One region of the Shewanella sp. SR44-4 genome, then DNA from elsewhere that is predicted to be linked to it. Evidence: predicted binding sites of a transcription regulator. Region 1 holds the regulator's gene; each other region holds the start of a gene.
The links. The regulator MetJ, encoded in region 1, represses methionine synthesis genes. The targets are predictions, from matches to a motif close to TAGACGTCTAGACGTCTA.
Positions count from the first base shown of each region.

Region 2: a site for MetJ is predicted at 1,542-1,559, ahead of msrA (peptide-methionine (S)-S-oxide reductase MsrA). Genes of this name have one in related genera too.
Region 3: a site for MetJ is predicted at 1,382-1,399, ahead of metK (methionine adenosyltransferase). Genes of this name have one in related genera too.

Region 1 covers NZ_JACJDU010000041.1:18,092-21,346, reverse strand. The annotation lists gene H5125_RS16665 (cytochrome c) at 77-406, opposite strand; gene H5125_RS16660 (sulfite exporter TauE/SafE family protein) at 763-1,503, opposite strand; gene metJ (met regulon transcriptional regulator MetJ) at 1,579-1,893, opposite strand; gene metB (cystathionine gamma-synthase) at 2,102-3,255, shown strand, end outside.
Region 2 covers NZ_JACJDU010000039.1:27,124-30,378, reverse strand. The annotation lists gene H5125_RS16275 (thiamine pyrophosphate-dependent dehydrogenase E1 component subunit alpha) at 1-175, opposite strand, end outside; gene astE (succinylglutamate desuccinylase) at 332-1,360, opposite strand; gene msrA (peptide-methionine (S)-S-oxide reductase MsrA) at 1,582-2,061, shown strand; gene H5125_RS16260 (hypothetical protein) at 2,275-2,517, opposite strand; gene H5125_RS16255 (hypothetical protein) at 2,777-3,136, opposite strand; gene H5125_RS16250 (hypothetical protein) at 3,148-3,255, opposite strand, start outside.
Region 3 covers NZ_JACJDU010000001.1:236,045-239,299, forward strand. The annotation lists gene H5125_RS01080 (GNAT family N-acetyltransferase) at 1-38, opposite strand, end outside; gene metK (methionine adenosyltransferase) at 200-1,351, opposite strand; gene tkt (transketolase) at 1,884-3,255, shown strand, end outside.

The DNA of each region.
Region 1 (3,255 bases):
TAAGCCTCACAGTTTTTTCGTTTGGTTTATTGGCTGATGTTTCGTTTAGAACGAAAAGATACTCAGCATTGATGATTTAGCCGCAAGTAGCTGGTTGGTCTGAATCGGCGGCGTGGTCATATAAAAACTGTTGAATATCTTTTATGTCTTTTTCTGATAAGGCTTCAAAAACGGCAGGTTTAGCTTTGTGCTTATCACGAGTAAAGAAACGATCCCATTGGCTCATGGTTTTGGTCATTGGGGTTAATTCAGGACCTTCACTGTTAGCGCTGTGGCAGGCTTTACATTCTTTTTTGTACAGGTGCTTACCTTTTTTAGGATTACCACCATCTGCGGCCATCACTTGGGTGCCAAGTGATAATGCCATAGCAACTGCGATACCAACTTTAATGTAAGTGTTCATCATTTTGTCCTCTGTCGGGCTTATTAGGGTTGTGCATTAACAGCATTTAATTATTTATTTGCTGTAAACAATGTTACCTAAAAGTGAGTAGTGTTAATTTGAAGTAGATCATATCCATGAGAAAAATCTAATTGAAAAAAAGTTAATTGAAAGAAATCTAATGAACTAGTGTGATGTGGATCTATTGCGCCAAGATGAGGATTTTGCTAGAGGAGATAAAAGTGGTTTTTTTGATACTTATTGATGGCGTTTTTAGGTGAGAAATAGACTGCTTGATAAATAGAAGGGGAAGATTTTAATCATTATTAGCGAACAAGCCCATTGATGGCTGGTTTTGTTTACAGGTACAGAATAGCTGATTAGCTCATTAACGTGTTGGTCGACATAATCACTAACACAGTGGCACTAATACTACATAACACTAAGGTGACTATGCGGGTTTTATCTTTATCAACGCGGCCAATTAATCTACCTGAGACAAGATAACCAGCAACGACTGAAGGCAATAATAGCAGTGATAGCCATAAATGCTTCACTTCAACTAAGCCGACGATGGTTAGAATAGCTAAGGCAATTAATGAGCTAAACACGAAAAAGGCAGATAATGCCGCTCTAAACTGACCTGGGTCTTGGCCTGCAAGCAAAATGGCCATTGGTGGACCACCGATAGCAGCGATATTGCCAAATATGCCTGAAAATACCCCAGCGATAAATAAACTGAGGCGATTAATAGGGGCGGTAAAGCGAAAGATGCTAAGAATAACAGCAATAAACACAATGCCTGCAATCACTAAGCCTAGTATGGCTTGTGGGGCAAACAGCAATAATCCAGCGCCTAAAAACCCCCCAGGGATCCGCCCGAGTAAGGCATATTGCAAACCATTAAATTGTAGATGACCGCGTTCTCTAAATAAGGTCATTGCAGAAATGGCAAAGCCCATAACAATAATAGGAACAGGAACTAATTGAGGATTAACAATATACAGCAGCGGGCTAGCAACAACGGCTAACCCAAAGCCAATTAAGCTTTGGGTTAGCGCGCCAAAAAACACGATAATCGATGCCAGTATCAAGGTCGTTGGATCGATAAATGACATCATAAGTTCTCTTTAAAAACATGACGACTTCTTATTAGGGTCGTTTCAAAGTCTGTGAGGTATTGACTAATCAGTGAATTATTCGAGCTCTTCCCACTCGATACCCATATCATCCATTAACTTTTTCGCTTCACTTGGAATGCTATCAGGCTGATCTTTTGATAGATCACCGTCATAAGGTAATGGTTGACCTGTGTACGCATGCAAAAATGCTTCGCATAGCAGTTCACTGTTAGTTGCATGGCGCAGATTATTTATCTGGCGACGCGTCCGCTCATCCGTCAGTACTTTTAATACTTTTAAAGGGATAGAAACCGTAATTTTTTTTACTTGTTCATTTTTTTTGCCGTGCTCGGCATATGGGCTGATATATTCGCCATTCCACTCAGTCATTAACTTACCCTTAACGATAAATACGCTGCAGATTTTAAACCGTTACAATCTCTAGTCAAATTATTGCTACTATTTAATCCCGATTGCAAATAGATTTCTTGATGTTTAGACGTCTAAACGTCTATTTAAGTTGACGGATGGGGATCTCTTAGGTAAATTTGGACGTCTAGACATCTCTTTGTGTGTTTGTGAAATTTTAGGAGTTACCATGACTAAGCATCAAAACGCCACATTGGCCGTTCGCCAAGGTATTGAAACAGACACACAACATGGTGCTATCGTGCCACCGATTTATTTATCGACCAATTATTCATTCGATGGCCACAATAATCCGCGCGAGTTTGATTACAGTCGTTCGGGTAATCCTACTCGATGTATTTTAGGTGACGCACTCGCCAAACTCGAGCAAGGTGCTACCGGCGTGGTGACATGTACCGGCATGGCGGCGATTACATTGGTGACTAGCTTACTTGGCCCAGAGGATTTATTGGTTGTGCCGCACGATTGTTATGGTGGCAGTTACCGCTTATTTACTAACTTGGCCAAAAAAGGCCAATTTAAGTTATTGGTTGTTGATCAAACTGATGCGCAAGCGCTGAGCAAAGCGATAGCTCAAAAACCGAAAATGGTGTGGTTAGAAACGCCATCGAATCCTTTATTGCGGGTGGTAGACATTAATGCCATTAGTATCGCTTGCCATGACGTTGGCGCGCTAGTGACAGTCGATAACACCTTTTTATCACCAATATTACAGCAGCCATTATTATTAGGTGCAGACATTGTGATTCACTCAACCACCAAATACATCAATGGTCATAGCGATGTGGTCGGTGGGGCTGTAGTGGCTAAAGATCCTCAAGTGGGTGAGTTGTTACATTGGTGGTCAAATACTCTTGGGCTTACGGGGTCAGCATTTGACAGTTATTTAACCCTCCGAGGCTTACGTACTTTAGCGGTACGAATTCGTGAGCATCAACGTAATGCACAAAAGATTGTTGAGTTACTCAGCGCCAGTGATGTGGTGGCCAAGGTGTATTATCCGGGTTTAAAAGACCATCCAGGTCACGAAATTGCGGCAAAACAACAACAAGGCTTTGGCGCTATGTTAAGTTTTGAGTTAATCGGCGGCGAAGCGGAAGTGGTGGCATTTTTAAAGGCGCTGTCGTTGTTTAGTGTTGCCGAAAGTTTAGGCGGAGTGGAAAGTTTAGTCGCCGTTCCGGCCACTATGACCCATAGAGCAATGGACCCACAAGCAAGGCAAGAGGCTGGTATTAAAGAGACTTTATTGAGACTATCTGTCGGTATTGAAGATGCAGATGACCTCTTGGCCGATATTCAAGCAGGCCTAGCAGCTGTTGCCGC
Region 2 (3,255 bases), on a different contig from region 1:
AAACACAGGTATCAAAGATTTTTTCGGCCAGAGCCTTGTCGATTACTGGTAGAACCGCACTTTCATAAGTGGTGCCATCAGCTTGCAAAATACGCAAAATGGGGATGTGCAATGACGCTTTGTCTAAGAAGCTGACACGGTGCACTGTTTCATTGGTCAGTGGTGCGTTGCTCATATTATGCTCTTGTTATTGTTGAGCCATGTTCAACATAAACATGGCTCTATTTATACTATGCGAGTAGACATTACGTTAACGTAAACTACCTATCAATACTTACTCTCACTGTAAACGCATTTTACTCGCGATTGACATGTATATATTGCTTTACGACTAGATAATAGTTTCGTTCAACGCGGGTACTAAACACAACACCGTACGTTGGCCAACCGGCACGTTCTCATTAGGAAATACGATCGCTTCTAATGGTTGCTCGACTGTGATTTGCTTCCCGCCTTCTGTCGCTAATACCTCGCCCTGACTAAAGGCACTGAAGTTTTCTGCATCGCCTGCAAAGCTAAATTCAAAATTATCAAAGTGCTTGTTAATAGAGCGCGATACCTTATACAAATTGACCTTGCTAGGGTCGAACTCAACAGGTGCTAACTCAGTTTCAGTAATCAACTTTTCAAGCATAGTATGAGTTTGTGCAAAACGACTCATATCATTTTGGCCAAATGGCATTACTTTGCCTAATTCCACAGTAAAAGCATCTGCTTGAAATTGCTCTGACGAATAATAACTAAACGTCGTTGTTGGTTCGTGGTGAAACAACATAGTATCAACGCCACATGCCGCCAAAAACATAATTTGTTCACCGCTAAAAGCACGGCCAGGACGGTATGGGTATATGGCAAACTTTTCATGCTTAGAAGCACGAATAGCAGTATGTAAGTCGTAATGAATACGCTGATTGTCATTATTGGCATTGAAAAAGTCTGCCACGTATTGCTCTAACGCTTTTGCTCGGTGACGCTCCGGATGGCTTAAGCCCTCGCCTTTAGAATGCGCGCCACTAAATAGACGATTCATGTTTTCATCAATAAAACGGGTTTTATTGATGATCGCGGCCGGATTACCAATTAAAAACATCACTCGCTGCTTGGCAACAATTCGTTGGCTGAGCAAATCTTTAATGAGTTGATTACAGATTTCAATCGGTGCAGTTTCATTACCGTGCACAGCACAAGACAGCACGATATCTTTGGTTGCATTAGCCGGAGTAAATACAATCACTCCCGTATCCCATACATCTACACGGGTATGATCTGCCAACATAAAATCAGATGCTTCAGGTAATTGATTTGGATTGGCTAAGGTATAGGCTAAAAAATCATGGTTTATCATCAGGTCAGATAACACTATCAACTCCTTGTCTCATTATTATATGGCGTAGTTAACTTTGACGTAAAACGATGTTAACTATTACTGCCTATTGTCGCGGATTCTATCATAGCCAAACGCTATTTTATTGGTGGCATATGTTAGATTTATTTATTAATAAAAGTTTGCTTGCAAAACTACACAATATTCAACACAATTGTAGCCATCTAGACTTCTATAATTTGTTTTAAGGGTATGTCATGGCGTTAGCAACATTTGGTGCAGGCTGTTTTTGGGGTGTTGAATATTTTTTCCGTGAAATTAACGGCGTCAGTAACGCAACGTGTGGCTACATGGGTGGCAAAGACAGTGCGACCACATATAAAGAAGTGAAGACGGGTTCAACTGGTCACGCAGAAGTGGTTCAAGTTGAGTTTGATCCAGAAATCGTCAGTTACGACGACTTGTTGGACACTTTTTGGAAAAATCACAACCCAACCATGCTGAATATGCAGGGCGGTGACATTGGTACTCAATATCGCAGCACGATTTTTTTTCACGATAAAGAGCAAAAAGCCCAAGCTGAAAGCTCAAAGCTGGCATTAGCACGAAGCGGTAAATGGGGACAGCGTCATATTGTGACTGAAATTGTACCGATACAAACATTCCACATTGCCGAGGAATACCACCAGAATTATTTAGAAAAAAATAATTTACCAACCTGTCACTTGGTTTACTAATTGGATTGAGATAAATAGTACTTTTCTTATTCGTGATCAACCAAAATCACTGAGATTTTTGAGTTTACGACACATTGTTGAAATAAGAGAGATGTCCTTATTTCAACAATGAAACAAAAACACCCTATTTGAGCAACGGCAGAGGATAGATGTTTTTGTTAGCTTTTACTTAATATTACTCATCGATGTAAAATCAATCACCCAGTAACACTACTAACTCTTATGGATATATAGATAGTAAATAATTAATCCAAGAGTAAAAATACTTACCAAAGAAATAATGTAGAACCACGCAAGTTTTTTGTCTTTGCTTCGACTAAAGCGCTTTGTCGCTTCAATATTAACAAGAGAAGCATGACGTTTGAGGTTGGGCCAAGCTATAACCCCAGCGTAAGCAACCATTCGTGCACCAATACCTTTATCCCAAGCTGGGGGCTCTATCCCTTCTTTCAACATTTCTTGCTCAAGATGTTTAATAGTAATGCGGCCAAATAAAAATATGGCAGTACCTCATATAAGCAATACAATAAAAAACACTACAGCCATCCAGCTTTCAGTTGATAGTTCTAACATAAATCCCTCGCTATAGGCTATTTAATCAGTCACCTAAATTAAAGGCTTTATTAGCTCCGAATATCCCAATCCCATTACCGGCCTTAGTCACCACAATACCGATTGTTATCGTCGTATCTAAATATTAAGGCAACCAATTTTGCTAGTTATCAGGGCCGTATAGATAAGCAACAGTGAACATAAGAGTAAAAAACACAACACTAGAGATCTGTACAAATACAGCCAAATACCAGTCGACTTTTCGACTAAAGCGCTTGGTAGCTTCTATGTCAACAATAGAAGCATGCCTTTTAGCGTTAGGGCGCATGATAATACTCGCATAAGCGGGGTATCTCATACCTATGCCTTTATCCCATTCTGCCGGCAATATGTCCTCTTTTGCCATTTCGCGCTCAATATGCTTAACGGTAATTCGGCCAAACAAAAGTACAGCAATACTCCACATACAGAAGGTAATAAAAAAAAATATACCCATCCAGTCTTCAGTTGATAGTTCTGACATGAATACCTCCTTTACAGGCTATTAAGCCAATCTCCGATATTATAGGCTTTATTGGCAGCCCATTTCCCAGCAATATCTCCACCTTTAGCCGCTACAACTCCAACCGTAATGGCAGTACC
Region 3 (3,255 bases), on a different contig from region 1:
GCTGTTATCTTTGTGTTTAGCCAAGTGGGTTGATACATAATCTGAGCCATTGTTGAGATTAAATGTTGAGATTAAATGTTTAGATCAAATCATTGTATTGCCAATGATAGATAAAATAAAACCGCCAGTTGGCGGTTTTATTTTTTATCGTGTTAGCTTAATACAGACACTAGCTTAAGACGATAATTATGCTGGCTGATTATAAACCTGCATCTGCACGAAGTGCTTCAGCTTTATCAGTCGCTTCCCAAGGGAAGATATCTCGGCCAAAGTGGCCATAAGCAGCAGTTTGCTGATAGATTGGGCGTGCCAAATCTAGCATTGCTGTTAAGCCGTATGGACGTAATTCGAAGTGTTGGCGTATTAATTTAATCAATACTTCTTCTGATACTTTACCGGTACCGAATGTTTCAATACTAATAGACGTTGGCTCTGCAACACCAATAGCATATGACACTTGTAGCTCACAACGGTCAGCTAGACCAGCAGCAACGATATTTTTAGCTACATAACGTGCAGCATAAGCCGCACTACGGTCTACTTTTGATGGGTCTTTACCAGAGAAAGCACCACCACCGTGACGAGCCATACCGCCGTAGGTATCTACAATAATTTTACGACCTGTTAAACCACAATCACCAACAGGGCCACCAATCACAAAGCGACCAGTAGGGTTGATAAAGTATTTAGTGTCTTTGTTTAACCATTGAGCAGGTAATACCGGCTTGATGATAGTTTCCATTACCGCTTCAATTAAATCAGCTTGACTCACGTCTTCACGATGTTGAGTTGATAATACAATCGCATCAATACCGATGATTTTGCCATCATCATAAGCAAACGTTACCTGGCTTTTAGCATCTGGGCGTAACCAAGGCAGTGTGCCGTCTTTGCGTACTTCAGACTGACGCTTAACTAATTTGTGCGCGTAAGTAATCGGTGCAGGCATTAATACATCAGTTTCATTGCTGGCATAACCAAACATTAAACCCTGATCACCAGCACCTTGCTCTGCAGGGTCTGAACGATCAACACCTTGATTGATGTCTGGTGACTGTTTGCCTATGGCATTAAGTACCGCACATGAATCAGCATCAAAACCCATATCTGAATTGGTGTAACCGATTTCGCGTACGGTTTTACGGGTAATTTCTTCAATGTCTACCCAAGCAGAAGTGGTGACTTCACCGCCCACTAATACCATACCGGTTTTGACATACGTTTCGCACGCAACACGAGCCTTTGGATCTTGCTCAAGTATTGCGTCTAATACCGCATCAGAAATCTGATCGGCGATTTTATCTGGATGACCTTCTGAGACAGACTCAGAGGTAAACAAGTGCTTTGCCATAATAGGAGAATCTCGTTGGTTGCATTTGAATATACGTCTAGACGTCTATTTTAGTCGAAATCTAATTTGATAACACCCCTTTGTACGAATTTAACTGGAGAATTGTGCAATGGAGCATAATTTTTTTTGTTAATCATAGATATGTTTATACTGGTGAAAAATCAAGTGTTTGATTCATATTGCTTTATTTAAATGCTCATCGACTTGCGCGGTGTATTTATCATAAAAATAGACAATGTTTTTGATAGATTAGAGATTATATTGCCTAATCAGAGCCATAGCTCTGCCAATCACGATACTTTTTATTTATAAGTGGCAATAAATAATTACTCTGTATTTATCTCATGTTATGGTCATGATGACCATTTGGTGCTGTATTTACGATGTTTATTTATTGGCATTGTATGAAATCACCGTTTATTTAACGGTTAAAAAGAAACCCGAAAAATTTTAATTTGCGTCACATCGCCTTGTAGGGGAAAATATGGCTTCACAATTGCCCGTTAGACCTTACAAACAAGCAGGAGAGAGCATGTCATCTCGTAAAGTACTCGCTAACGCTATTCGCGCCCTAAGTATGGATGCGGTTCAAAAAGCTAACTCTGGTCATCCAGGTGCCCCAATGGGGATGGCAGATATCGCCGAAGTGCTATGGAATGATTTTCTAAAGCACAATCCAACTAATCCTAACTGGGTCGATCGCGATCGTTTTGTTCTGTCAAACGGTCATGGCTCTATGCTTATATACTCTTTATTGCATTTAACTGGCTATGAATTGCCTATTGAAGAGCTAAAGCAATTCCGTCAGCTGCATTCAAAAACGCCTGGTCATCCTGAATATGGTTATACCCCTGGTGTTGAAACTACAACCGGTCCTTTAGGCGCTGGTTTGAGTAATGCTGTTGGTATGGCTATTGCGGAAAAAACCTTGGCGGCTCAGTTTAACCGTCCAGGTCACGATATCGTCGATCACTTCACCTACTGTTTCTTAGGTGATGGCTGTTTAATGGAAGGTATTTCTCACGAAGTCAGTTCATTAGCCGGAACATTAGGCCTTGGAAAGTTAGTCGCATTTTGGGATGACAACGGTATTTCTATCGATGGTCATGTTGAAGGCTGGTTCACTGATGACACTCCTAAGCGTTTTGAAGCCTATGGCTGGCACGTTATTGCCGATGTAGATGGTCATAATCCTGATGCTATCCGCGCCGCGATTGAACAAGCTAAATCTGTAACAGATAAGCCATCGATGATTTGCTGTAAAACCATTATTGGTTTTGGTTCGCCTAACAAGTCGGGTAGCCATGATTGTCATGGTGCACCATTAGGTGATGCTGAAATTGCAGCAGCTCGTGAGTTCTTAAACTGGCCACACGCTCCTTTTGAAATCCCATCTGATGTTTATGCTGGTTGGGATGCTAAACATAAAGGTGTTGCTAACGAGTCATTATGGAATGACAAGTTTGCTGCTTACCAAGTTGCGTTCCCTGAACTGGCTGCAGAATATGAACGTCGCGTATTAAAAGGTGACTTACCTGCAGATTTTGAAGCAAAAGCACAAGCCTTTATCCAAGAAAGCCAAGATAAAGCCGAAGGTATTGCGAGTCGTAAAGCGTCTCAAAATTCAATTGGTTTCTTTGGTGCTATGTTGCCTGAATTACTTGGCGGTAGCGCTGACTTAGCCGGTTCTAATTTAACGCTTTGGTCTGGTTCAAAAGGTATTCAAGACGATCCTGCCGGTAACTACATCTATTACGGTGTACGTGAATTCGGTATGAGCGGTATTATGAACGGCGCGTCGTTACATGGTGGTTTTATTAACTATGGCGCAACTTTCATGATGTTCATGGAGTACGCACGTAACGCGGTACGTATGTCAGCATTAATGGGCATTCAAAACATTT